DNA from 4 places in the Vibrio pelagius genome. Region 1 is predicted to be linked to each of the others. Evidence: predicted binding sites of a transcription regulator. Region 1 holds the regulator's gene; each other region holds the start of a gene.
What was found. The regulator CRP, encoded in region 1, controls carbon source genes, mostly activating them, when cyclic AMP is high. The targets are predictions, from matches to a motif close to TGTGANNNNNNTCACA.

Region 1 (6,129 bases):
CACTCCGGAGAAGTGGAAGATGCCCGCTTTTTCCTAAGAAACTTACATGCTCAGTTCCCTAATAATCCTAAGGTGGCGGTCGGAATCTCCCTAGGCGGTAACATGTTGGCCAACTACCTCGTTGAGTACGCGGATGATCCGCTACTCTCTGCAGCAACGATCGTATCAGCGCCATTTGATCTTGCCAGTTGCTCAAGTCGAATTGAACAAGGATTCTCTAAGGTCTACAAACAGTATTTGCTGAACTCACTTAAATCTAACGCGCTCAAGAAAGAGAACCTACTTGCAGAAAAGTTAGGCATCACCGCAAACACGATCAAGAAAATCGAGAAGTTGTATGAGTTCGACGATTTGATCACTGCGCCTCTGCATGGCTTTAAGAATGCACAAGATTACTACGCGCAATGTTCTGCACTACCAAAGCTTAATCGTATTAAGTTACCTACGCAGATCATTCACGCTAAAGACGATCCTTTCATGACCGATGATGTGATTCCGAAATTCATTCTGCCGGATAACATTGATTACCGACTGTTCCAGAAAGGTGGGCACGTTGGCTTCATTACCGGTAGCACCTTCAACCCTAAATTTTGGTTGGAAGAAGCACTGCCGGCCTACTATGAAAGTATTCAGGATTCGGCATAATAGCGCCACATTGAGGTCAACATTCAAACACTGAACCTCAGTAACCTTTAAACATATCCATGAACATAAAAGAGAGATGTATTTATGATCATTCCATGGCAAGAGATCGCCCCTGAAACTTTAGAAAACCTCATCAAGGAGTTCGTGCTCAGAGAAGGCACCGACTACGGTGATGTTGAGATCTCACTGCAATCCAAAATCGACCAAGTAAAACAGCAATTGCAATCTGGGGAAGCGAGTATTGTTTTTTCTGAACTGCACGAAACCGTCGATATCCAACTCACAAAACGCTTCTAGGCTGCCATAAAAAAATAGCCGTGTTATAGTGGAAAACGATTGCTAACAAGTAAGTTATTCTAACGACAAGGGTTGTCATGTCCGCTAAACATCCAATTATTGCGGTTACGGGTTCTTCAGGAGCCGGTACCACCACTACCTCAGAAGCCTTCCGAAAAATGTTCAATATGATGGACGTGAAGGCTGCTTGGGTTGAAGGGGATAGTTTTCACCGCTTCACTCGACCAGAGATGGACGTCGAGATCCGCAAAGCGCGTGAGCAAGGGAAACACATCAGCTACTTCGGTCCGCAAGCCAACGATTTCGGCGCATTAGAAGAGTTTTTCCGCAAATACGGTAACGAAGGTACAGGACAAGTTAGACGCTACCTACACACCTTTGACGAAGCAGTACCTTACAATCAAATGCCAGGCACTTTTACTCCTTGGCAAGAGATCCCAGAAAACTCTGATGTGATGTTTTACGAAGGCCTACATGGTGGGGTTGTCGATGGTGATGTCAATGTATCGCAACACGTTGACCTGCTGATTGGCATGGTGCCCATCGTTAACCTAGAGTGGATTCAAAAATTCGTCCGAGATACACGTGATCGCGGGCACTCACGTGAAGCGGTGATGGATTCCATTGTTCGTTCAATGGACGACTATCTCAACTACATCACTCCACAGTTTTCGCGTACCCATATCAATTTTCAGCGAGTACCGACTGTTGATACTTCCAACCCACTTAACGCAAAAGGCATCCCTAGTCTTGACGAAAGTTTCGTTGTTATTCGTCTGCGTGGTATCAAAAACGTCGACTTCCCGTACCTGCTCGCTATGATTGATGGCTCATTTATGTCTCGTCACAATACACTCGTTGTGCCTGGCGGGAAAATGAGCTTTGCTATGGAGCTCATTGTAAGACCAATCTTACAACAGCTCATTGAAACGGGAAAAATCGGCTAACGGAATGGCGTTCTGGTTGATTACTTTTCATACCGTGATCATGTGCACAATTTTGCGTAAAAAATCGTAGCTAGGTCACGATTAAAATCAAGAAATAGTGACTGAAAAAGGATACTATTCTTAACCGAAACACAAGATAGCTTGCAGCACAGAACAAGTGCTCTTATCCTAAGAAGTCAAATTCAGGCTTAGCTAAAATATGGAAAGCGGCAAGCATACCCTGCAGAGGAAGTGAGATATTATGGTTCTAGGTAAACCTCAAACCGATCCAACATTAGAGTGGTTCCTTTCACACTGTCATATTCATAAGTACCCTTCAAAGAGTACTCTGATTCACGCTGGTGAAAAGGCAGAGACCCTGTACTACATCGTGAAAGGTTCTGTGGCAGTTCTTATCAAAGACGAAGAAGGTAAGGAGATGATTCTTTCTTACCTAAACCAAGGCGACTTTATCGGCGAGCTTGGCCTATTCGAAGAAGACCAAGAGCGTACTGCATGGGTTCGTGCAAAATCTCCTTGTGAAGTTGCGGAGATTTCTTTCAAGAAATTCCGTCAACTTATCCAAGTGAACCCAGACATCCTGATGCGTCTTTCTGCTCAAATGGCAAGCCGTCTACAAGTTACCAGCCAAAAAGTTGGTGACTTAGCGTTCCTTGACGTTACTGGCCGTATTGCACAAACGCTACTAAACCTAGCGAAACAACCTGATGCGATGACTCACCCAGATGGCATGCAAATCAAGATCACTCGTCAAGAGATCGGTCAGATTGTTGGCTGTTCGCGCGAGACAGTAGGTCGTATCTTGAAGATGCTAGAAGAGCAAAACCTAATTTCTGCTCACGGTAAAACTATCGTTGTTTACGGTACGCGTTAATCTCGATTAACCGATAAAAATTCAAAAGCCACCAAATGCGAATTTGGTGGCTTTTTCTTTATTGAGATACGAGATACGAGATACGAAAAGAACTCACAGAGTCCTATGTGGAAACTGTCCCGAAGCGAAACGTACCGCATCTCTATGGCTAACGTATCTTTCTTTAACCGTTAGTGCTCTCAAAGATTTTGTCAGCCGATGCTGCAACAAAACCGGTGTAGAGATCGCCATTCGCCATTGGGTAGCGCTTAGCAAACTCATAGAAGCCACCAGGCACCAATTCAGTCCCCTCAGAGAACTCTACCTTCACTTTATCTGCCATTGTTGATGACTGCTCTAACAGCACCTCTGGAGAGCCTTTCACTTGGCCGCCAACACTGTTGATTGTAAAGCCAGACTCACTCAGGTGATCATTCACGGCTTGCACCTCAGAGAACGCATTTAACTGGTTCACACTCACGGTAAAGTGGTTAGCACCATAACCATGCGCGGCTAACCAAGACGCGTATTCGCTCTCTGTCGCCAGTTGTTTGTAATCTTGGAAATCCAAGTCCCACAGACGACCGCCATATAGGAAATCCTGCCCCTCTAGCTTGCTTGCATCCACTTGCGCAACCAACTTAGCCACGATCGCTTGTAGCTCTGCAGAACACTCTTCCACTTTCAGCTCACTAATGAACACTTTGGGTTGGGTTGGATCTGGGTGTTCAAAGTGCTTAGCCACGAGTTTCTTGCTTTCAAACAGGTAGTCACCACACGCTTTGTAACCAAGTGCTAAGAAAGGTTTAGCCAGCGTCTCGATCCCCAAAGGCGCAACATTAAACGTACGCAACGCGATGTGATCATTGATAAGGTCTTCCTCTTCTTTCAACAGCTGATGTACCTTCTCAGCAGATGGGCAGAGGCGTTCGATGTAGTCATCCCAGAGGGATTTGAACAGTAGATCGGGTGTCATGGTGACTCCTTGTCGGGTTCTAGCAAGCTCAAGCTAGAGAGTTGGATTAGAAAGAGTGTGGCTGCGAGACAAAGTCAGCAGCCATCAGCTTGTGACATACTTATTTTATTGTTATATCTCGCTAGGTCAGACGCCCAGCGAGTAATCCAAAGGAGGTCAAACTTCCCTACCTCCAATTGTGATTTTTGTTGTAGGTGGCCGTTGTTGCTACAGCTCGATACCAGGGCTGAAAGTCGCTGGAAGCTGCGTTTCACGGCCTTCCATCGATGCCATTGGGTATGCACAGTAATCCGCTGCGTAGTAAGCACTCGGGCGTAGGTTGCCTGAAGCACCTGGGCCACCAAATGGTGCGTCACCACTTGCGCCTGTTAGCTGACGGTTACGGTTAACAATACCTGCACGGATATGATCAACGAAGTACTCCCACTCAGAGTCGTCTGTTGATACAAGGCCTGCAGACAAACCAAAACGGGTGTCGTTCGCCAATTCAACCGCTTGCTCTAATGAGTTGTAACGAATCACTTGTAGTAGTGGGCCGAAGTACTCTTCGTCTGGCAGCTCTGCAATGTTAGTTGCATCGATGATGCCCGGAGTGACGAATGCAGCTTCACCAGCTTTCGCTTCTACTAGGCTTACGCCACCTAAAGATTGCAGGTTTGCTTGCGCATCTAGAATGAACTTAGCCGCCGCTTCTGAGATTTGTGGCCCCATGAAAGGAGCAGGCTCAGCGAACGGTTGGTCTACACGAATCTTTTTGGTTGCTGCCACTAGGCTATCGAGCAGTTGATCACCTTTCTCACCCACAGGAACATACAGACGACGTGCACAAGTACAACGTTGACCCGCACTGATAAAGGCGGATTGGATAATGGTGTATACCGTAGCATCAACGTCACCAAAGTGTTCACTGATCACCATAGGGTTGTTACCCCCCATCTCTAGTGCCAGCATTTTACCCGGTTGACCCGCAAACTGACGGTGCAGTATGTGACCTGTGTTAGCGCTGCCCGTAAATAGCACGCCATCTATGCCTTTCGCATCCGCTAGCGCAATACCTGTCTCTTTAGCACCTTGAACAAGGTTAATGACACCTGCAGGTAGGCCAGCTTCTTGCCAAAGCTTCATCGCGAACTCACCTGTCCACGGTGTCTGCTCCGATGGTTTGAATACAATCGTATTACCCGATAGCAATGCAGGAACGATATGACCATTAGGTAGGTGCCCCGGGAAGTTGTAAGGCCCAAATACCGCCATGACACCTAGAGGGCGATGACGCAGAACGATCTGGTTACCCGCCGCTTCACGTGATGATTCACCAGTACGGTCGTGATATGCACGAATTGAGATAGCAATCTTACCGGCCATCGCACCCGCTTCAGTGCGAGTTTCCCAGATTGGTTTACCCGTTTCTTTAGCGATAATTTGTGCGATCTCTTCGCTGTTCTCTTTCACTTTTTCCGCAAACTTAAGCACAATCGCTTCACGCTCAGCAAAGCTAAGTTTCTTCCAAGTTAGAAATGCTTCGCGCGCCGCAGCTACCGCTGATTCAACTTGAGCAGGTGTTGCACTGTCGCCCTTCCACACTACTTGGTTGTCGTATGGGCTAACTGATGTCATCGCTTCGCCTTGACCGGCTACCCATTGCCCTGCAATCCACTGAGTCATACTTCTATCCTTCTTTGACTAACCATCGAGCTCTATTGAGCCAACATACGAACAAAATCGCCTTCTTTAACTTCCAACGCCTCGGCCACCTTCGGCGCAAGGATCACTTTACCGCTAGCTTGGTCATAAGCACCTTTGGCCGCAACCGCTCGGAAGTTTTCAAATGAGGTGTTACCAATCAGGTAATCTTGAGAGCTTGCATGCTCACTGATTTCCACCAGAGCACGAATTGAATGGCGCACCGATTCGATATTACGCAAATCACACTCAACCGTTGGGCCTGCATCGAAGATGTCGACGTAACCGCGGTTAGTAAAGCCTTCACGCTCAAGCAGTTTCAATGCTGGGCGTGTTTTCTCATGCACTTGACCAATTACGTCTTGCGCTTCTTGGCTCAATAAGTTGATGTAGATTGGCAGCTTAGGCATCAGGTCAGCAATAAAGCCTTTCTTACCAATACCCGTTAAATAGTCCGCCAACGTAAAGTCGATTGAGAAAAAGTGCTCTTGAAGCCACTTCCAGAATGGTGAATTACCCTCATCATCAGATACACCACGCATTTCAGCAAAAATGGTTTTTGAGAATCGCTCTGGGTGTTCTGCCATAAGTAGGAAGCGACACTTAGACATTAGGCGACCGTTTAATCCTTTACGGTAATCAGGGCGCAAGAACAGCGTACAAATCTCACTGCAACCTGTGTAGTTGTTACCAAAAGTCAGTAGCTTAACGACGTTATTTACTTTAAG
Region 2 (6,129 bases), 1.1 Mb from region 1:
AACACGTTGGATGTGGGCATCGCATGTTGCTCACCATAGTTCTGAACGAATGAATTTTAGTACCGCATTCCGTCAAAGCTTAATGTATCCAGTATCAGGTATGTGGATCTTCTGGCTGCCATTGGTGATCATCGGTTTTGAACCTAAATGGGTGGTCTTTGTCGTGCTTCTCAACCTTGGTCTACAGTTCTTCGTTCATACTCAATGGATACGGACACTAGGCCCCTTAGAGTGGGTGTTCAACACACCTTCTCATCATCGTGTTCATCATGGCCGTAACCCACAATACATCGACAAAAACTACGCAGGCGTACTCATCATTTGGGACAAGTTGTTTGGCACTTTTGAGCCGGAAGTGGAAACCGTTCGCTATGGAACGACTAAGCCAGTCAACAGCGACAATCCTATCACCGTCACCTTCCAAGAGTGGAAACTCATATTCCGAGATTTAACAAACAGAGAATACAGCTGGCGAACAAAGCTAAAAATGATGTTCGTACCACCAACAGACTGAGAGAGATACATCTTCTTAATTTAGCTGAATTAATACGTTTTGATACGCTGAGCCATGGCATCGTGCTTAATTGAATAGTAATGCATCGATTTGATGAAATTTATTTACAATGCCGCTTGCACCCTCACCGCCTCCTGTCAGATACTGAAGAAAAGTTAACTTCAGTCACAGTAGACCCTATCTACTGTCAGGATATTCCATGAGCTCAGATAATCAGCCAACCTACTTCTTCTTCGATTACGAAACTTGGGGAACGAGCCCAGCCAAAGATCGACCAAGTCAATTTGCGGGTGTTCGCACCGACCAAGATTTCAACATCATTGGAGATCCACTGGTTATCTATTGCCAACCACCCGCTGATTATCTACCAGCACCTGAAGCTGCATTGATTACGCGAATCACCCCACAGAAAGCAATGTCACAAGGCCTACCAGAGCCTGAGTTCATCGCTAAAATTCATGCAGAGTTATCTAAGCCAAACACAACTAGTCTTGGGTATAACAGTATTCGATTCGACGATGAAGTGACTCGTTATACCTGTTACCGCAACTTTATCGATCCATATGCATGGAGCTGGCAAAACGGTAACTCTCGTTGGGATCTATTAGATGTGATGCGCGCCGTGCACGCGTTGCGTCCCGACGGCATCGTTTGGCCGGAGAATGAAGAAGGGTTCCCAAGCTTTAAACTAGAGCACTTGTCTGTTGCTAACGGTATTGAACACGAAAATGCGCATGACGCGATGGCTGACGTTATCGCAACCATTGAGCTGGCAAAGAAAATTAAAGCCGCTCAACCGAAAATGTTCGACTACCTATACAACATGCGCCACAAGCGTAAACTGAATGAGCTGATCGACATTGTAAACATGACACCACTGATGCACGTGTCTGGCATGTTGGGGAAAGAGTGCAACTACACCAGTTGGATTGTTCCAATGGCTTGGCACCCGACCAATCAAAACGCGGTTATCGTTGTTGATCTAGCGAAAGACCCAGCACCACTGCTTGAATTAGACGCAGATGAATTGCGTGAACGACTCTACACCAAACACAGCGAATTGGGCCCAGATGAGCGACCTGTACCGATTAAACTCGTGCAACTGAATAAGTGCCCTATTCTTGCTCCTGCGAAAACACTAACAGCCGAAAATGCTGAAACCATTGGCATTGATCGTCAGCAATGTCTCGCAAACTTAGCGATTCTTCGTGAACACCCAGAGATTCGCGAAAAACTGATTGGTCTTTACTCTGTTGAGCGCGAATACGAGAAAGACGACGATGTTGATACTCAGCTTTACGATGGTTTCTTCTCTCCGTCAGATAAAGCCGCAATGGATATTATTCGCCAAACCGAACCAAACAACCTTGCAGCACTCGACATCAGCTTTGCCGACGAACGTATAGAACCCCTTCTGTTCCGTTACAAAGCGCGTCACTACCCTTGGACGTTAGATGAATCAGAACAGCAAAAATGGGCTAATCACTGTCGTGAGTTTTACGAAAGTCGACTTGAAGAGTACATGCTCAACCTTGAGAATCTTGCTCATGAGCATGAAAACGACGAAAAGAAGATGGCGATACTCAAAGCGGTATATCAATACGTTGAGAAATTAGCGAGTTAAATTAAAAGTGTCGTCATTCTAAAGCCTTAAATAACGGCTACTCGTTAGCCGTTATCCATTAACTCAGAAAGAGACCCCCTTTGAAAGAAAGATTGATCCAACTCGTGTATCTAATGATCTCTTTTACATTGATCATCGGTGCACTGACAGCAGGCAATGCCATTCAAAGCCTTCTCGATACTGCAATTCCCGGAAGTATCTTTGGGATGCTGCTGCTTTTCTTCGCGATGGTGATCGGAATTATTCCATCTCATTGGGTTCAACCTGGTGCTAGCCTGATCATCCGTTTCATGATCTTACTGTTTGTGCCTATCAGTGTTGGCCTAATGGAACACTTCGACATGCTCATTGCCAACGCCCTTCCTATTTTAGCCAGTGCGGTTGGTGGCACACTGATCGTTCTTGTTTCTCTGTCTTGGTTCCTAGACCGAGTGATTGCGAAGGGGAAATAATATGTGGATTCTTTTGACTATTGTTGTGTTTCTTTTTGCTCGTTGGGTAAGTCAAAAAGTAAACTCGCCATTATGTAACCCTCTATTGATTAGCTTAGCGATCATTATTCCTGTACTCACCTATTGGCGAATCCCATTCGAAGAGTATTACGCAGACAACACTTGGATTACCTACATGCTCCAACCAGCCGTTGTTGCGCTCGCTTACCCACTGTATGAACAACTCCCACAGATAAGAGCTAACTGGCGCATTATCACCTTTGCGAGTTTGCTAGGTAGCGTGATGTCGATGCTAAGCGCCGTATTAATCGCTGCAGCTTTTCATGCAGACCTTGGCTTAATTGCCAGTTTACTCGGTAAATCGGTGACGACTCCTATCGCAATGGAAGTGTCTAGTCATCTTGGTGGTGAAGCTGCCATAGCCGCGATCTTAGTGCTTTTGGTTGGACTTTTCGGGGCAATTTTCGCCTATCCAATCTACAACCTGATCGGTATTAAGAGCCCTATCGCTCGTGGACTTACGATGGGAACCGTATCACACGCATTAGGTACAGCGACTAGCGCCGAGAAAGATCCACGAGATGCAGCATTTAGCTCTCTGGCATTAGTTCTGTGCGGTGTTATCACCTCGATATTAGCCCCTTCAATGTTCTCATTGGTGCTATGGATATACTCCTAATAGCAAAATACTTAACTTGAAGTCGCTGATAGTCAATCTATGTCATTGCTAATTCCCGAACAAAATCAGAGCGCTTTTCCAACAAATCTTTAGGAAATGCGCTCTTTTTTTCAGCTAAACTATTTATTCATGCAATGTGATGCACCCGTCAATTTGTGACTTTAATTACACTTTGCTGGCTGCAAACGATTTCATTTGTGACCTCACTCTAATTGTGCAACACAATGTAACAAGCAGCATACATTAGTGACTTTGATCACAGAAAGTTTCTGGGTATTGCATAAACTTAAAGCCTAAGGTCAATTAAGGATTCAACATGAACAGTCGTATTACCCTGGCGCTGGAAAGTGCTCCAGCTTCATTGAAAGCACTTTTAAGTGACATCGTATTAGCAGACAACTTTGACGCCACCATCTCTAAAGAGCAGTTTCAAAGCTTGCTGGATGCAAGCGGTCTTTCTGACAAAGAAGTTCGTCTAGCTTTACTGCCAATCGCAGCTGCGTTCTCTTACGCACCACTTTCTGATTTCTACGTTGGCGCAGTAGTGCGCGGCCTATCTGGTCACATCTACTTCGGTGCAAACATGGAAATTGCAGGTGCACAGCTAGGTCAAACGGTACACGCAGAACAAGCGGCAATCAGTCACGCTTGGATGAAAGGTGAAAAAGGACTTTCTGATATCACCATCAACTACAGCCCTTGTGGTCACTGTCGTCAATTTATGAACGAATTGACTACGGCTAATGAGTTGAAAATCCAGTTACCAGAACGTGAAGAGCGTTCACTCCAAGATTATCTGCCCGACTCTTTCGGCCCTTCTGATCTTGGTATCACCGAAGGCCTGATGACAGAACTTGACCACAAGTACACGACTGAAGAGACAACACCTATTGTTGTTAAAGCTCTAGAAGCCATGAACCGCAGCCATGCCCCTTACACCAAAAACCTAAGCGGTGTTTCACTTCAACTTGCGTCTGGTGAGATCTTCTCAGGTGCATACGCAGAAAACGCGGCATTTAACCCGAGCTTGCCTCCACTTCAAGTAGCGATGATTCAAGTGATGCTGGCAGGTAATAACTTCGACCAAATCGAGAGTGCAGCTCTGGTTGAAAACGCACAAGGCAACATCAGTCACTTGGCAGAGACTCAATCAACGCTAGAAGCAATTAACCCAGATATCCCAGTCACTTACTTAGCAATATAACTGCATTAAGTTAACATGCGATTTACATAAGCAGCCCTCTTTTAGTCGGCTGCTTTTTTTATGCTTAAAATTCACTAAAACCATCACGCAAACGTTTGCTTTTGAGGTTGGAATGAGTATGATCTCCCCGTTCTCAAATACTCGTTCAACATGTTCGGAAGGAATAACTATGTTTGGTACCGCCACTCGTGACAATGCTACTCGTGTACTTCTATTGGGCTCTGGAGAGCTAGGCAAAGAAGTTGCTATTGAGTGTCAACGTTTAGGTTTAGAAGTGATCGCTTGTGATCGCTACCCAGATGCCCCTGCAATGCAAGTTGCTCATCGTAGTCATGTCCTAGACATGCTGGATGGCGATGCGCTTGAAGCTATCATTAAGCTAGAAAAGCCGGATTACGTAGTACCTGAAATTGAAGCCATCGCGACCAGCAAACTGGTTGAATTAGAAGAAAAAGGCTTAAACGTTGTTCCTACTGCAAATGCGACCAAGCTGACAATGAACCGTGAAGGGATTCGTCGCCTCGCAGCAGAAGAGCTGGAACTAATGACTTCACCTTATCGCTTCGCCGATAGTTTTGAAGATTTCTCTGCCGCGGTAGAATTTGTCGGTATCCCTTGTGTCGTCAAACCCGTAATGAGTTCTTCTGGCAAAGGTCAAAGTGTTATCAAGAGTGAAGGCGATATCCAAAAAGCGTGGGACTACGCTCAAGAAGGAGGTCGTACTGGCGCTGGACGAGTCATCGTAGAGGGCTTTATCGACTTTGATTACGAAATCACCTTGCTGACAGTTCGAGCGGTGGACGGTATTCATTTCTGTGCGCCAATCGGCCACCGACAAGAAGACGGAGACTATCGCGAGTCATGGCAACCACAGGTGATGTCTGACAATGCACTTAAGGCTGCGCAATACACCGCAGGTAAAGTGGTTGACGCTCTAGGTGGATACGGCATCTTTGGTGTAGAACTGTTCGTCAGAGGTGATCACGTGATCTTCAATGAGGTCTCACCTCGTCCACACGATACCGGCCTAGTTACATTGCTGTCTCAGGACTCCTCTGAGTTTGCTCTGCACGTCCGCGCATTTACAGGCATGCCAATCAAGAATATCACTCAGTACGGCCCTTGTGCGTCTGCCGTTGTTCTTGGTCAGGGTACGTCGACAAATATTCGTTTCGAAGGTTTGGAAAACGCATTAAATGCTCCTCAAACTCAGGTTCGATTATTTGGTAAGCCAGACATCAATGGCCGCCGCCGCTTAGGTGTCGCCCTTACTCGCCGTGATAGTGTTGAGTCAGCGATTGAAGACGCCGTAGAAACCGCTTCTAAGATTAAAGTTATCTACTAGGGCGTGTTGACCTTTCGTGGTTAAATTTTGTTCGAGATAAAAGCGTTTTAATCGCGGCGAGGGAGAAGTAGCCTAGTCATTCTAAGCAAATCTCCCTCAACAAAGAGTAAAACGCTTTTAGCCGAACCCTTCGGGCAGCGTTTGCTGGTCATTTCTACTGCGTTATCGGCTTCTCATGTAGGCTAGCTACACATCAAAGCCTCTGCCTTGTATAAATACCCAGCAACTCGCTGCAAAAACCAGCTCGAAAGATCAACGCGCCCTAGAGCCTGTAACCTTTATCGGTGACATTTGTTCGCGTACTCTCCAGC
Region 3 (6,129 bases), 180 kb from region 1:
TCACCTACTAGTTGAAGCTTGTCACCTAGTAGTTCAGTTTGGTGCTTGAAGCCATCCCAGTCAGACTCGTCTAGACCGTCTTCGATAGAAACGATTGGGAATTGGTTAGCTAGCTCAGCTAGGTAGTGGTTGAACTCTTCAGAAGAGAAAGTCTTACCTTCGCCTTTCATGTTGTAGATACCAGCTTCTTTGTCGAAGAACTCAGATGCAGCACAGTCCATAGCTAGAGTCACGTCTTTACCTAGTTCGTAACCAGCAGCTGCAACAGCTTCTGCGATTACTTCTAGAGCTTCAGCGTTAGACTTAAGGTTAGGAGCAAAACCACCTTCGTCACCAACTGCAGTGCTGTAGCCTTTAGACTTAAGAACTTTAGCTAGGTTGTGGAATACTTCAGCACCGATACGTAGACCTTCTTTAAGAGTCTTAGCGCCAACTGGTTGGATCATGAACTCTTGGATGTCAACGTTGTTATCTGCGTGCTCACCACCGTTGATGATGTTCATCATTGGTAGAGGCATAGAGAACTGACCAGCAGTACCGTTTAGCTCAGCGATGTGCTCGTATAGAGGCATGCCTTTAGCCGCTGCAGCAGCTTTAGCGTTCGCTAGAGAAACAGCTAGGATTGCGTTAGCACCGAACTTAGATTTGTTTTCAGTACCGTCTAGCTCGATCATTACTGCGTCGATTGCAGCTTGGTCTTTAGCATCTTTACCAGTTAGAGCTGTAGCGATTTCGCCGTTTACAGCTTCAACAGCTTTAAGAACACCTTTACCTAGGAAACGTGCTTTGTCGCCGTCACGTAGCTCAAGAGCTTCGCGAGAACCCGTTGATGCGCCAGATGGAGCAGCAGCCATACCTACGAAACCGCCTTCTAGGTGTACTTCAGCTTCTACAGTTGGGTTACCACGTGAATCGATGATTTCACGACCTAGAACTTTAACGATCTTAGACATTGAATGTTTCCTTCTCGTTGAATATATAATGTCAAATTAAAGGCAGCAGCACTGCAAACGCTACTGCCGGTATCCTTTACTTCTCTAATTCGTCACGCTGGTGTTGACCAGCTGCTTTAACGAAGCCTTCGAATAGTGGGTGACCATCGCGAGGCGTAGAAGTGAACTCTGGGTGGAACTGAGCTGCAACAAACCACGGGTGGTTTGGAATCTCGATAACTTCTACCAGCTTCTTGTCCGCAGACAGACCCGATACTTTTAGGCCCGCTTTTTCAATTTGTGGACGAAGGTTGTTGTTCACTTCGTAACGGTGACGGTGGCGTTCATGGATCGTCGCGCTACCGTATAGTTCACGAGCTTTCGTACCTTTCTCAAGGTGACACAGCTGTGAACCTAGACGCATAGTACCACCTAGGTCAGATTTTTCAGTACGTTCTTCAACATTACCTTCACCATCTACCCACTCAGTGATTAGACCCACTACTGGGTACTTCGTGTCTTTGCTAAATTCTGAAGAGTGTGCACCTTCCATGCCCGCAACGTTACGTGCGTATTCGATAAGTGCCACTTGCATACCAAGACAGATACCTAGGTAAGGTACTTTGTTCTCACGAGCGTATTTCGCTGCGAAAATCTTACCTTCAACACCGCGGTCACCAAAGCCACCAGGTACTAGGATTGCGTCTAGGCCGTGAAGTGCTTCTTCACCTTTGCTCTCTACGTCTTGAGAATCAACGTACTTGATCTTAACGCTTAGACGATTCTTCAGACCCGCGTGCTTAAGTGCTTCGTTCACTGACTTGTATGCGTCTGGTAATTCAATGTATTTACCAACCATACCGATGGTTACTTCACCAGTTGGGTTCGCTTCTTCATAGATTACCTGTTCCCATTCTGATAGGTCTGCTTCTGGAGCGTTGATACCAAAACGAGTACACACTAGGTCATCAAGACCTTGTGATTTAATGAGTTGAGGGATCTTGTAGATTGAGTCTACATCCTTCATTGAGATTACTGCTTTCTCTTGAACGTTACAGAAAAGTGCAATCTTCTTACGTTCGTTCGCAGGGATCATGCGATCAGAACGACAAACTAGGATATCTGGCTGGATACCGATAGACAGTAGCTCTTTTACAGAGTGCTGAGTCGGTTTAGTTTTCACTTCACCAGCAGCCGCTAGGTAAGGAACTAATGTTAGGTGCATGAACATTGCACGCTCACGGCCTAGTTCTACTGCTAGCTGACGAATCGCTTCCATGAATGGTAGAGACTCGATATCACCAACCGTACCACCAACTTCAACGATCGCAACGTCGTGGCCTTCTGCACCAGCGATTACACGGTCTTTGATAGAGTTAGTGATGTGAGGGATTACTTGGATAGTTGCACCTAGGTAATCACCGCGACGCTCTTTCGCTAGAACGTCTGAGTAAACACGACCCGCTGTGAAGTTGTTACGCTTAGTCATCTTGGTGCGAATGAATCGCTCGTAGTGACCAAGGTCAAGGTCAGTTTCAGCGCCATCTTCCGTAACGAACACCTCACCGTGTTGAGTTGGGCTCATAGTGCCCGGATCAACGTTGATGTAAGGGTCAAGCTTCATCATAGTCACTTTAAGACCACGAGCTTCTAAAATAGCTGCAAGCGATGCCGCTGCAATACCTTTACCTAGAGAGGATACAACCCCGCCAGTAACAAAAATGTAATTTGTCGTCATGTTTAACCTGAAATTGGTTGAATGAGGGAAAATGGATTTCTTCTGGACGGGATGAAAATATACCAGAAGCCCCTTATCGCCACAACGTGAAATCTATCACACTGCTATTTTTTATTTTTTGCTTCAAATCAAATCAGCACCAAAGCTTTGTTTAACTTTTCTCCGCCAACTTAACCTCATCCCACATAGAATCGAGCTCTGAGAGGGAGAAATCGTTCAAAGTTTTGCCTTTTTGACGAACTTTTCCTTCTACACCTTTAAAGCGACGCTCAAACTTTACATTCGCTTTGCTCAATGCCGATTCTGGGTTTTTCCCTAGATGCCTGACTAGATTCACGGTCGTAAACAGTAAGTCACCCAATTCTTCTTCAACTAAATCCTCGTTTGGCGTGACTTGCAGTGCCTCTTCAAGCACCTCGTCGACCTCTTCTCGTACCTTATCGACAACAGGGCCAATGGATTCCCAATCAAAACCGTATTTTGCTACCTGCTTTTGCACCTTTGTGGCACGCAAAAGTGCAGGTAGAGAGTTTGGTATTGAGTCTAGAATACTTTCCTGAGTTTTGCCTGCTTGAACTTTTTCTTTGGCTTTTTCTGCCTCCCAGTTGGCATTGATGGCCTCTTCATCATCAAACTCAACATCAGAAAACACATGTGGATGACGACGAGTGAGCTTTTCATTCACACCGTCAACCACATCGGCAAACTCGAACAACCCTTGCTCTTTCGCGAGCTGGCTGTAAAAAATCACCTGAAACAGTAGATCGCCCAACTCTTCTTGCAAATTCGACCAGTCTTTATTGTGGATTGCGTCCACCACTTCATATGTTTCTTCGATAGTATACGGGACAATTGTTTCAAAATTTTGTTTTAGATCCCAAGGGCAGCCACCTTCTGGGTCGCGCAGCTTCGCCATAATTTGTTCTAATTGTTCAATCGGGTGGCTCATGGTGCTTTCCTATTATTCTGTTTGATTGTTTTAATCTAATTCTTTTCTTAAAACTAAAAAAGGTGAGCAGTTAAAACCACTCACCTTTCTATTTATCCGTCATCCCCAAAAGTGAAGAATGAGCGAGTTGGGGATCTCAAACCGCTTGGCGAGATTCCCTATCACGTTCGCTCCTCACTGTAGGGAATGACGAGGATGATACCAAGTATCAACCCAACCTTTTGACTGACATAACATCTTTAATCTGCTCGACACGACTGGTCACGCGGCTGAGGATTTCAATGTTGGTCACCTCTAGGTCAAAGTCCATCACTGATAGCTGACGCTTATAATCGGTGCGGCTTTTCATGGTCGTTACACTGATCTTCTCATTGGCAAACAACGAGGTGATGTCTTTCAATAATCCACTACGCTCTAACGCTTCAACACGCAGAGTTAGGATATAAGAACCAACAAAGCCATTACCCCAAACCGTATCTATAATACGCTCTGGTGCGTGGATTTTTAGTTCGCTCAGCTGTTCACAGTCGCTACGGTGAACCGAGATACCACGACCTTGTGTGATGTAACCTTTGATGCTGTCACCTGGAATTGGTTGGCAACAGCGTGCAAGATGCGTCATTAGATTATCGACACCTTCCACGACAACGGCATCTTTCTTTGGGCGACTCTGCTGAGCTGGCTTATGTTCTGACTCTAGTAGCTTCTCTAGCGCCTTCTGATCTTCCTCTTCTGCCGTTGGCTTATTCACCAATGCGTTGATGTGGTTGATCACTTGGTTGATACGCAAATCACCGCTACCGATACCCGCATACAGCTCGTCTGGCGTATTCACGTTGAAACGCTTCAGGGCATATTGATCTGCATCTTTGAGTGTCGCGCCAATTTTATGCAGCTCAGCCTCTAGGATGTCACGACCTGCTTCAAGGTTTTTCTCACGACTTTGCGCACGGAACCAAGCATTAATTTTAGCGCGAGCGCGCCCAGAGTGAACGAAACCTGTGGCTGGGTTTAACCAATCACGTGAAGGGTTTGGCTCTTTCTGAGTAATGATTTCAACCTGATCCCCCATAGAGAGTTTATGAGTAAATGGAACGATACGTCCACCTACTTTGGCGCCGATACAGCGGTGGCCTACCATCGAGTGAATGTGATAAGCGAAGTCCAACGGAGTTGCTCCCATTGGTAAGTCGACCACATCACCGCGTGGTGTAAATGCGTAGACACGGTCATCAAAAACTTGGCTACGAACTTCATCCAGCATCTCGCCAGAATCCGACATCTCTTCTTGCCAATCGATCAGTTTACGCAGCCACGTGATCTTCTCATCGTAACCGCTGCGACCACCCGATGAACCCTCTTTGTACTTCCAGTGCGCGGCAACACCCAGTTCTGAGTCTTCGTGCATCTGTTTAGTACGGATCTGGATTTCGATGGTTTTGCCTTCAGGCCCAAGTACCACGGTATGGATAGATTGATACCCATTCGGTTTCGGGTTTGCTACATAGTCATCGAATTCGCTTGGTAGATGTTTGTATTTGGTATGAACAACCCCGAGCGCTGCGTAACAGTCTTGCAATTGGTCTGCGATGATACGTACTGCGCGCACGTCAAACAGTTCATCGAAGGCCAAGCCTTTCTTCTGCATTTTGCGCCAGATGCTGTAGATGTGTTTCGGGCGGCCACTGACTTCAGCGTTGATACTAGAGCGTTCCATTTCAGACGTAAGGTCATCAACGAAGTCAGTAATGTACTGTTCGCGAACAATACGACGCTCCGACAACTGCTTAGCAATCTGTTTATAGGTATCGGGTTGTTGGTAACGAAAAGCGTAGTCTTCGATTTCCCATTTAAGCTGACCAATACCGAGGCGGTTAGCCAGTGGCGCATAGATGTTGGCACACTCTTTCGCTGCCGCTCTACGCACCTCGTCAGGAGCTTTCTTCACCTCGATAAGGTTACAGATACGCTCAGCAAGCTTGATGACCACGCAACGGAAATCATCAACCATGGCCAATAACATGCGGCGCACGTTATCGACCTGACCTGACGCTGCGCTACCCTCAAGGGTAACGTTAAGTTGGCCTAGTGCCGCCATCTCTTCCACGCCATCAATCAGCTTAACGATCTCTTTGCCGTAGCTCTCTTCAAAAGCTTCTCGTTCAAACACGCCACTGGAGACAACTGGGAAAAGCTGAGCCGCAACGAGTGTCGCGCGATCCATTGATAACGTCACCAAGATTTCAATCATCTCTCGGCCACGCCACAATAGCAGTGAGGCTTGCTCATGCTCTTTTAGCAGCTCTTCACAATGACGATAAACCTTGATCAGCTTATTCGACGTTTTGGCATCCTGATTTAAAGATGCAATCCAGCTCTCTAGCTCAAACTGTTCGCTTGGGTTTAAATGTGCGCTTCGTACCGCAACCATCATGCCTTCCTAGTTATTATGTTTTATACCCAACTCAATATGACTAACCGGGTCCAAGTTAGTTCGACTCATACTGGTA
Region 4 (6,129 bases), on a different replicon from region 1:
GGCTTAGTGCCAATTCTGCTAGCTCGAGTGCCTTTTCAGGTTCGTTGCTGTTAATGGCAACTTGGGCTCGGAGTGCGTTGTACTGACCTTGCTGCTGGGTATCAAGCTCAATATTACGGGCCTGATATTGAGACTCTGCCTCTTCTAACAGTGTGCCTACTTGGTCATAGCGGTGTTGGCTCTGCGCTAACCAAGCACGCAGCATCGACAGTTTTGGGTCACTGTAAAGCTGATCTGGCGTTAGCTGTTTGATCGCCATCTCTAATGAAGAGAGTTCCCCTTGGTTAAACATCTGCCAGCCGTGAGTACCTAAGATCTGGACAATTAACTCAGCATTGTTGGCTCTTTGCGCATGGCGAAGAGCTTGGTGAGGCGTGTTCTGCTTTAGCCACGCTTGGGCGGCTGCATTGTGCAGCTCTGCTTCTTGCTGAGGGATGCGCGCTTGACGTTCGTGAGCTAAAAACTCAGCGAATAGATTGTGGAAACGGTACCAGTTTTTCTCACCCTCTAATGGGTAGATAAACAGTCCAAACCGGTTGAGAGACTCAATCATTCCTAGTGCGTCTTCACGTTGAGTGAGTGCACACACCAACTCATCATTAAAGTGATCTAACACAGAGCACTGCATTAAGAAGTGACGAGTCTCTTTGTCCAGCAAGTCAAAGACTTCTTCTACTAAGTAATCCCAGAGGTGGGCGTGATTAAAGTGAGAAACCGATTCTGCCGATTGAGCAAGTGTACGCTTTTGATGCTGTGCTTGTAGAGCTATCAACTGCAGTGCGGAAGGCCAACCTTCTACATAGGCACAGATGCTGCCCGCTGTGATGTCATCAACGCCATCCGTAACGCGTTGATTAAAGAAGCGGGTCGTCTCTTCTGTATCAAATGCCAACGAGTCGTTACCTAACTCTATCATCAGGTCACGTACGCGTAAGTTTGCTGTGCCAAGTGGTGGTGTCCCGCGACTCGTGACAACAAGCGTTAGGTTGTCTGGCATATGTTTCAAGAAGAAACGCATCGCTTCATGCACATCGTCATTGTTAACAAGGTGGTAATCGTCGAGTACAAGGAAGCACTCATGATGAAAGTTCGCCATTTCAGCGAACACTTCACTCAATAGAGAGTGCAGTGATGAGAACTGACGTTTTTCCGCTAATTTTTGCGCGTTAGGGCAGGCGTTTTGTGTCGCTTTATTGAGAGATTGCAGCAGATAGTTGATGAAACGGAAAGCGTCATTGTCGCTATCGTCAATGCTGTACCACCCGACGTTAGGTTTATCCACCAACCATTGAGCGGCCATCGTCGTTTTTCCGTAGCCTGCAGGGGAGCGGAATAATACAAGCTTATAGCAGTCGGCATTTTGCAGCAGATCTAATACGCGTGGTCTTAAGATTGCGTTGTGTAATCGCCCCGGGCGAGTCAGTTTAGACGGGATCCACATGTCGAAGGTTACCTATTCCGTAGCTCTTATCTCTATAAGGAGAGTCGATTGTGTATAACCGACCATCAGAACAAAAGCCGTTATGAATTAATTCTGAGGCTATGTTACGTGAAGAAAAATGGCACAGACCATGATCAGCCTCAGAAATCTTGCACTGTGGCATGTTTTGACTCAGCTACGCCCTATAAATGTGACATTAATCACCAAATGATGTGGTTTGCGATCGTGATATTGCTCAGTTCTACACGTGAATTTATGTAAAAGGTGAGAATAAGAAAAATATTTCGTGATCCAAATATCAGAACTCGCAAGAAAGTGAAAATAGGTAAACAAAAATTTCATCATTCAAAGTTAAGTTATGGAACGGGGGCTTGTGATCATAATCACTCCTATTTTTTATTCTGGAGCTGAACATGAGATTTAGATCACTAACCCAACGTCAGTACGCCCCCTACGCCCTTTCATCTACTCCTAGTCAGCCGTTAGACCGGGATGATGTTTAGTTAATTGTGACCATGCACGATATGTCACAGATGAATTAGAAAAAATAAAAGCGAGATTTCTGAAATGAAAGCAACTCAGCAAAAAACTTTTGATAAAGTGTCGTTCCAAGAAAGTGTTAAGAAACATCTGTCTGCAACCTACGCAACAACAGTAGAAACAGCGGACAGCCGCGCATGGTACCTAGCAATGGGACGTGCTCTAGCAGAACTGACAACATTCGATCTGCTTGCTACTGAAAATGATGAGAAGATTAAAAACGCCAAGAGCGTTAACTACCTATCTCTAGAGTTCCTCATTGGTCGTCTAACAGGTAACAACCTGATCAGCATGGGCCTTTATGAGCAAATCACTCACGCAATGGAAGAACTAGGTCAAAACCTGACGGATCTTCTAGAAGAAGAGCGTGACCCATCACTAGGTAATGGTGGTCTAGGTCGTTTAGCAGCATGTTTCATGGATTCGTGTGCAGCTCAAGAATTCCCAACAGTCGGTTACGGCTTACACTACGAATACGGCCTATTTAAGCAGTCTTTCGAAGACGGTCGCCAAAAAGAAGCGCCAGATGCATGGCGTGGCGTTGAAGGTTACCCTTGGGAGATTGCTCGCCCAGAACTGGCACAAGAGATCGGTTTCTACGGTCACGTTGAAGTGGTTGAAGAGAACGGGAAACAAGTTCGTAAATGGGTTCCAGGCATGTCTGTTAAAGCAATGCCTTGGGATCTACCAATCGTTGGTTACGAGTCAGATACTGTTTACCCACTGCGTCTTTGGGAATGTCAGGCTATTGCGCCATTCTCACTAGCAAGCTTCAACAACGGTGACTACTTCGAAGCACAACACGCGCTAATCGATGCTGGCAACATCACTAAAGTTCTATACCCGAACGACAACCACGAAAAAGGTAAGACTCTTCGTCTAATGCAGCAGTACTTCCACTCTGCAGCGTCTGTTCGCGATATCCTACGTCGCCACGAAGCAGCAGGTTTTGCTCTAGCGGATCTGCCTAAGCAAGAGACTATTCAGCTGAACGACACGCACCCAACAATCGCTATCCCAGAGCTAATGCGCATCCTAATCGATGAGAAAGGCCTAGATTGGGATACCGCTTGGGATATCAGTGCAAACACGTTCGCATACACGAACCACACACTACTTCCTGAAGCTCTTGAGACTTGGTCTGAGTCGCTAATCCAGCGCCTACTTCCACGTCACATGGAAATCATTTTTGAAATCAACCACCGCTTCCTACAAGACGTTCGTAAAATGTGGCCTGGCGATGGTGAGAAGCAAGCTAAGCTGTCTATCATCCAAGAAGGTTTCCACCGCATGGTTCGCATGGCAAACCTATGTGTGATTGGCTCTTACAAAGTAAACGGTGTAGCAGCGCTTCACTCACAGCTAGTTAAGAAAGACCTATTCCCTGAATTCAACGAGATCTTCCCAGGCAAACTGACTAACGTAACGAACGGTATTACGCCACGTCGTTGGTTGAAGTTCTGTAACCCAGGTCTATCTGCGCTAATCACAGATAAGATTGGTTCTGAGTGGCCGGCGAAACTTGAGCAGCTAGAAGGTATTGCTAAGTACGCGACAGACGCTAAATTCCAAAAAGAGTTCATGGCTGTTAAGAAAGAAAACAAACAGCGTCTTGCTGATTGGGTCCAAGAGAACATGGGTATCGAGCTAGATACTAACGCTATCTTCGACGTACAAATCAAGCGTCTGCACGAGTACAAGCGTCAGCACCTAGACTTGCTACACATTCTATCTTTATACCACCGTATCCTGAACGAACCTGGTTTCGAGTGTGAGCCTCGCGTTTGTTTCTTCGCAGCGAAAGCAGCTCCGGGTTACCACCTAGCGAAAGAGATCATCTTCGCGGTGAACAAGATTGCTGAGAAGATCAACAACGATCCACGCATTGGCAACAAACTGAAAGTGGTATTCATCCCTGATTACCGTGTAAGCATGGCTGAAATCATCATCCCAGCAGCAGACGTTTCTCAACAAATCTCGCTAGCGGGTAAAGAAGCATCGGGCACGGGTAACATGAAGATGGCTCTAAACGGTGCTCTAACTATCGGTACGATGGATGGTGCGAACGTTGAGATTCGCGAAGAAGTTGGCGAAGAGAACATCTACATCTTCGGCCTAGACGTTGATGGCGTTCAAGCGGTGAAAGCACAAGGTTACAACCCTTACGACTACTACCACGCAGACCCACTACTGAAAGCGTCACTAGACCTACTAACGGGTGAAGAATTCACTCCAGGTCAACCAGGTCTACTACGTGCGACGTTTGATAGCCTGCTCGATGGCGGCGACCCATACCTATGTCTGGCGGACTTCGCTTCTTATGTGAAAGCACACGAAGAGATGGACAAGCAGTACAAAGACCAAGCGGGCTGGGCTAAGAAAGCCATTCTTAACACCGCATTGGTTGGTAAGTTCACATCAGACCGCTCAATCCGCGACTACGTGAACAACATTTGGAAACTAGAAGCGGTTAAACGTTAATAGACTCCAGACTAGCCAAGGCAGTTTCTGCCTTGGCTCAATTAGTTGGCTCAAAGCTAAATTGAAAATTAATAAACTTAGATAAATAACCCTACAAAATAGAAAATGCTAGCGCGTTTTCGGAGAGAGCGATGAAAGAACAAAGCGTATTAAAACAAGTCGCAGAAATGGCAAACCTTGCCGACAGTTACGTAAGTGCGTGGGGCGATGAAGCACAAGTATCTGACGAAACACTAACTCGTCTATTGGCTTCATTAGGCTACGACACAAGCAGCGATGACGCTCTGCTTAAGTCAGCAGAGAAAAAACACAAGAAAGATGTATTAGATCCAGTTCTTGTCTTGCGCGATGGTGAGCCTGTAGAGGTTGCACTAAATCTAGGTGTGAGTGCTCGTGAAAGTGAGTTCAGCTGGCGTTTAGAAACTGAGCAAGGAGAGGTACTTGAAGGCTATCTTCAATCTCAAGTTGTACGAGACGAACGTGCAGAGGGTGGCCCTTTAGTGTTTGCATTGCCAAGTGATTTGGCATGGGGTTATCACAAACTTGTGGTGAGTCGTAAGCGCCGTAAAAAGCCTTACGAAATGACGCTTATTATTACGCCAAAAGCGTGTTTCAAACAGAGCCCAATTGAGCAGGGTAAGAAGCTTTGGGGTCCAAGTGTTCAGCTTTACACGCTTCGCACTCAACACAACTGGGGTATCGGTGACTTCGGTGATCTCAAGCAGCTTGTGGCGGACATCGCTTCACGCGGCGGTGATTTCGTGGGTCTTAACCCAATTCACTCTCTGTTTCCAGCAAACCCAGAAGGTGCAAGCCCATACAGCCCATCTTCACGTCGCTGGTTGAACATCCTATACATCGATGTGAGCTCTGTACCTGAGTTCGCGTTGAGCGCAGAAGCGCAACAAACAGTAGGTAGCGCAGAGTTCCAGCAGCGTCTGCAGAAAGCGCGCGATGCTCACTGGGTTAACTACACAGAAGTGTCTGAGCTGAAGATGAGCATTCTTCCGCTACTATTCACTGAATTCAAACATCGTCACCTAGATAAAAACAGCGACCGTGCACAAGCATTCTTGTCGTTCGTTGAAGAGGGCGGTGATAGCTTAATGCATCAAGCGGCGTTCGATGCACTGCATGCAGAGCTTCACGCAGAAGATTCAAACATGTGGGGCTGGCCTGTATTCCCAGAGAAATACCGCACATTTGAAAGCCCGGCGACTCAGAAATACATTAAAGAGAACATTGAGAAAGTACACCTATACATGTACCTACAATGGCTCGCTGATTGTCAGATCAATGATGCGCAATCTTTAGCAGAAGAGAAGGGCATGGCTGTCGGCCTTTACCGTGATCTTGCTGTAGGTGTTGCTGATTCCGGTAGTGAAACTTGGGCGGATGAAGGCAACCTAGTAATGGATGCAAGCATTGGTGCTCCACCAGATATTCTAGGTCCTCTAGGTCAAAACTGGGGTCTTCCACCGCTAAACCCAGAAGTACTTCAGGCGACAGGCTACGATGCTTATATCAAGCTACTACGCGCAAACATGAAGCACTGTGGTGCACTACGTATCGACCACGTACTGGGTCTATTGCGTCTGTGGTGGATTCCCAAAGGTGAAGATGCAACACAAGGCGCTTACATCTACTACCCAGTACAAGACATGCTA

Region 2: a site for CRP is predicted at 3,466-3,481, ahead of cdd (cytidine deaminase). Genes of this name have one in related genera too.
Region 3: a site for CRP is predicted at 2,756-2,771, ahead of vsple_RS11750 (CTP synthase). Genes of this name have one in related genera too.
Region 4: a site for CRP is predicted at 1,856-1,871, ahead of vsple_RS18815 (glycogen/starch/alpha-glucan phosphorylase). Genes of this name have one in related genera too.

The regions. Positions count from the first base shown of each region.
Region 1 covers NZ_AP025503.1:2,871,950-2,878,078, forward strand. The annotation lists gene vsple_RS12795 (hydrolase) at 1-645, shown strand, start outside; gene vsple_RS12800 (YheU family protein) at 730-942, shown strand; gene vsple_RS12805 (phosphoribulokinase) at 1,020-1,889, shown strand; gene crp (cAMP-activated global transcriptional regulator CRP) at 2,131-2,763, shown strand; gene vsple_RS12815 (DUF1338 domain-containing protein) at 2,927-3,718, opposite strand; gene astD (succinylglutamate-semialdehyde dehydrogenase) at 3,926-5,383, opposite strand; gene astA (arginine N-succinyltransferase) at 5,416-6,129, opposite strand, start outside.
Region 2 covers NZ_AP025503.1:1,805,048-1,811,176, forward strand. The annotation lists gene vsple_RS07745 (sterol desaturase family protein) at 1-514, shown strand, start outside; gene sbcB (exodeoxyribonuclease I) at 714-2,138, shown strand; gene vsple_RS07755 (CidA/LrgA family protein) at 2,219-2,590, shown strand; gene vsple_RS07760 (LrgB family protein) at 2,592-3,269, shown strand; gene cdd (cytidine deaminase) at 3,586-4,473, shown strand; gene purT (formate-dependent phosphoribosylglycinamide formyltransferase) at 4,643-5,818, shown strand.
Region 3 covers NZ_AP025503.1:2,690,622-2,696,750, forward strand. The annotation lists gene eno (phosphopyruvate hydratase) at 1-953, opposite strand, end outside; gene vsple_RS11750 (CTP synthase) at 1,030-2,670, opposite strand; gene mazG (nucleoside triphosphate pyrophosphohydrolase) at 2,822-3,619, opposite strand; gene relA (GTP diphosphokinase) at 3,828-6,050, opposite strand.
Region 4 covers NZ_AP025504.1:1,044,167-1,050,295, forward strand. The annotation lists gene malT (HTH-type transcriptional regulator MalT) at 1-1,441, opposite strand, end outside; gene vsple_RS18815 (glycogen/starch/alpha-glucan phosphorylase) at 2,009-4,462, shown strand; gene malQ (4-alpha-glucanotransferase) at 4,594-6,129, shown strand, end outside.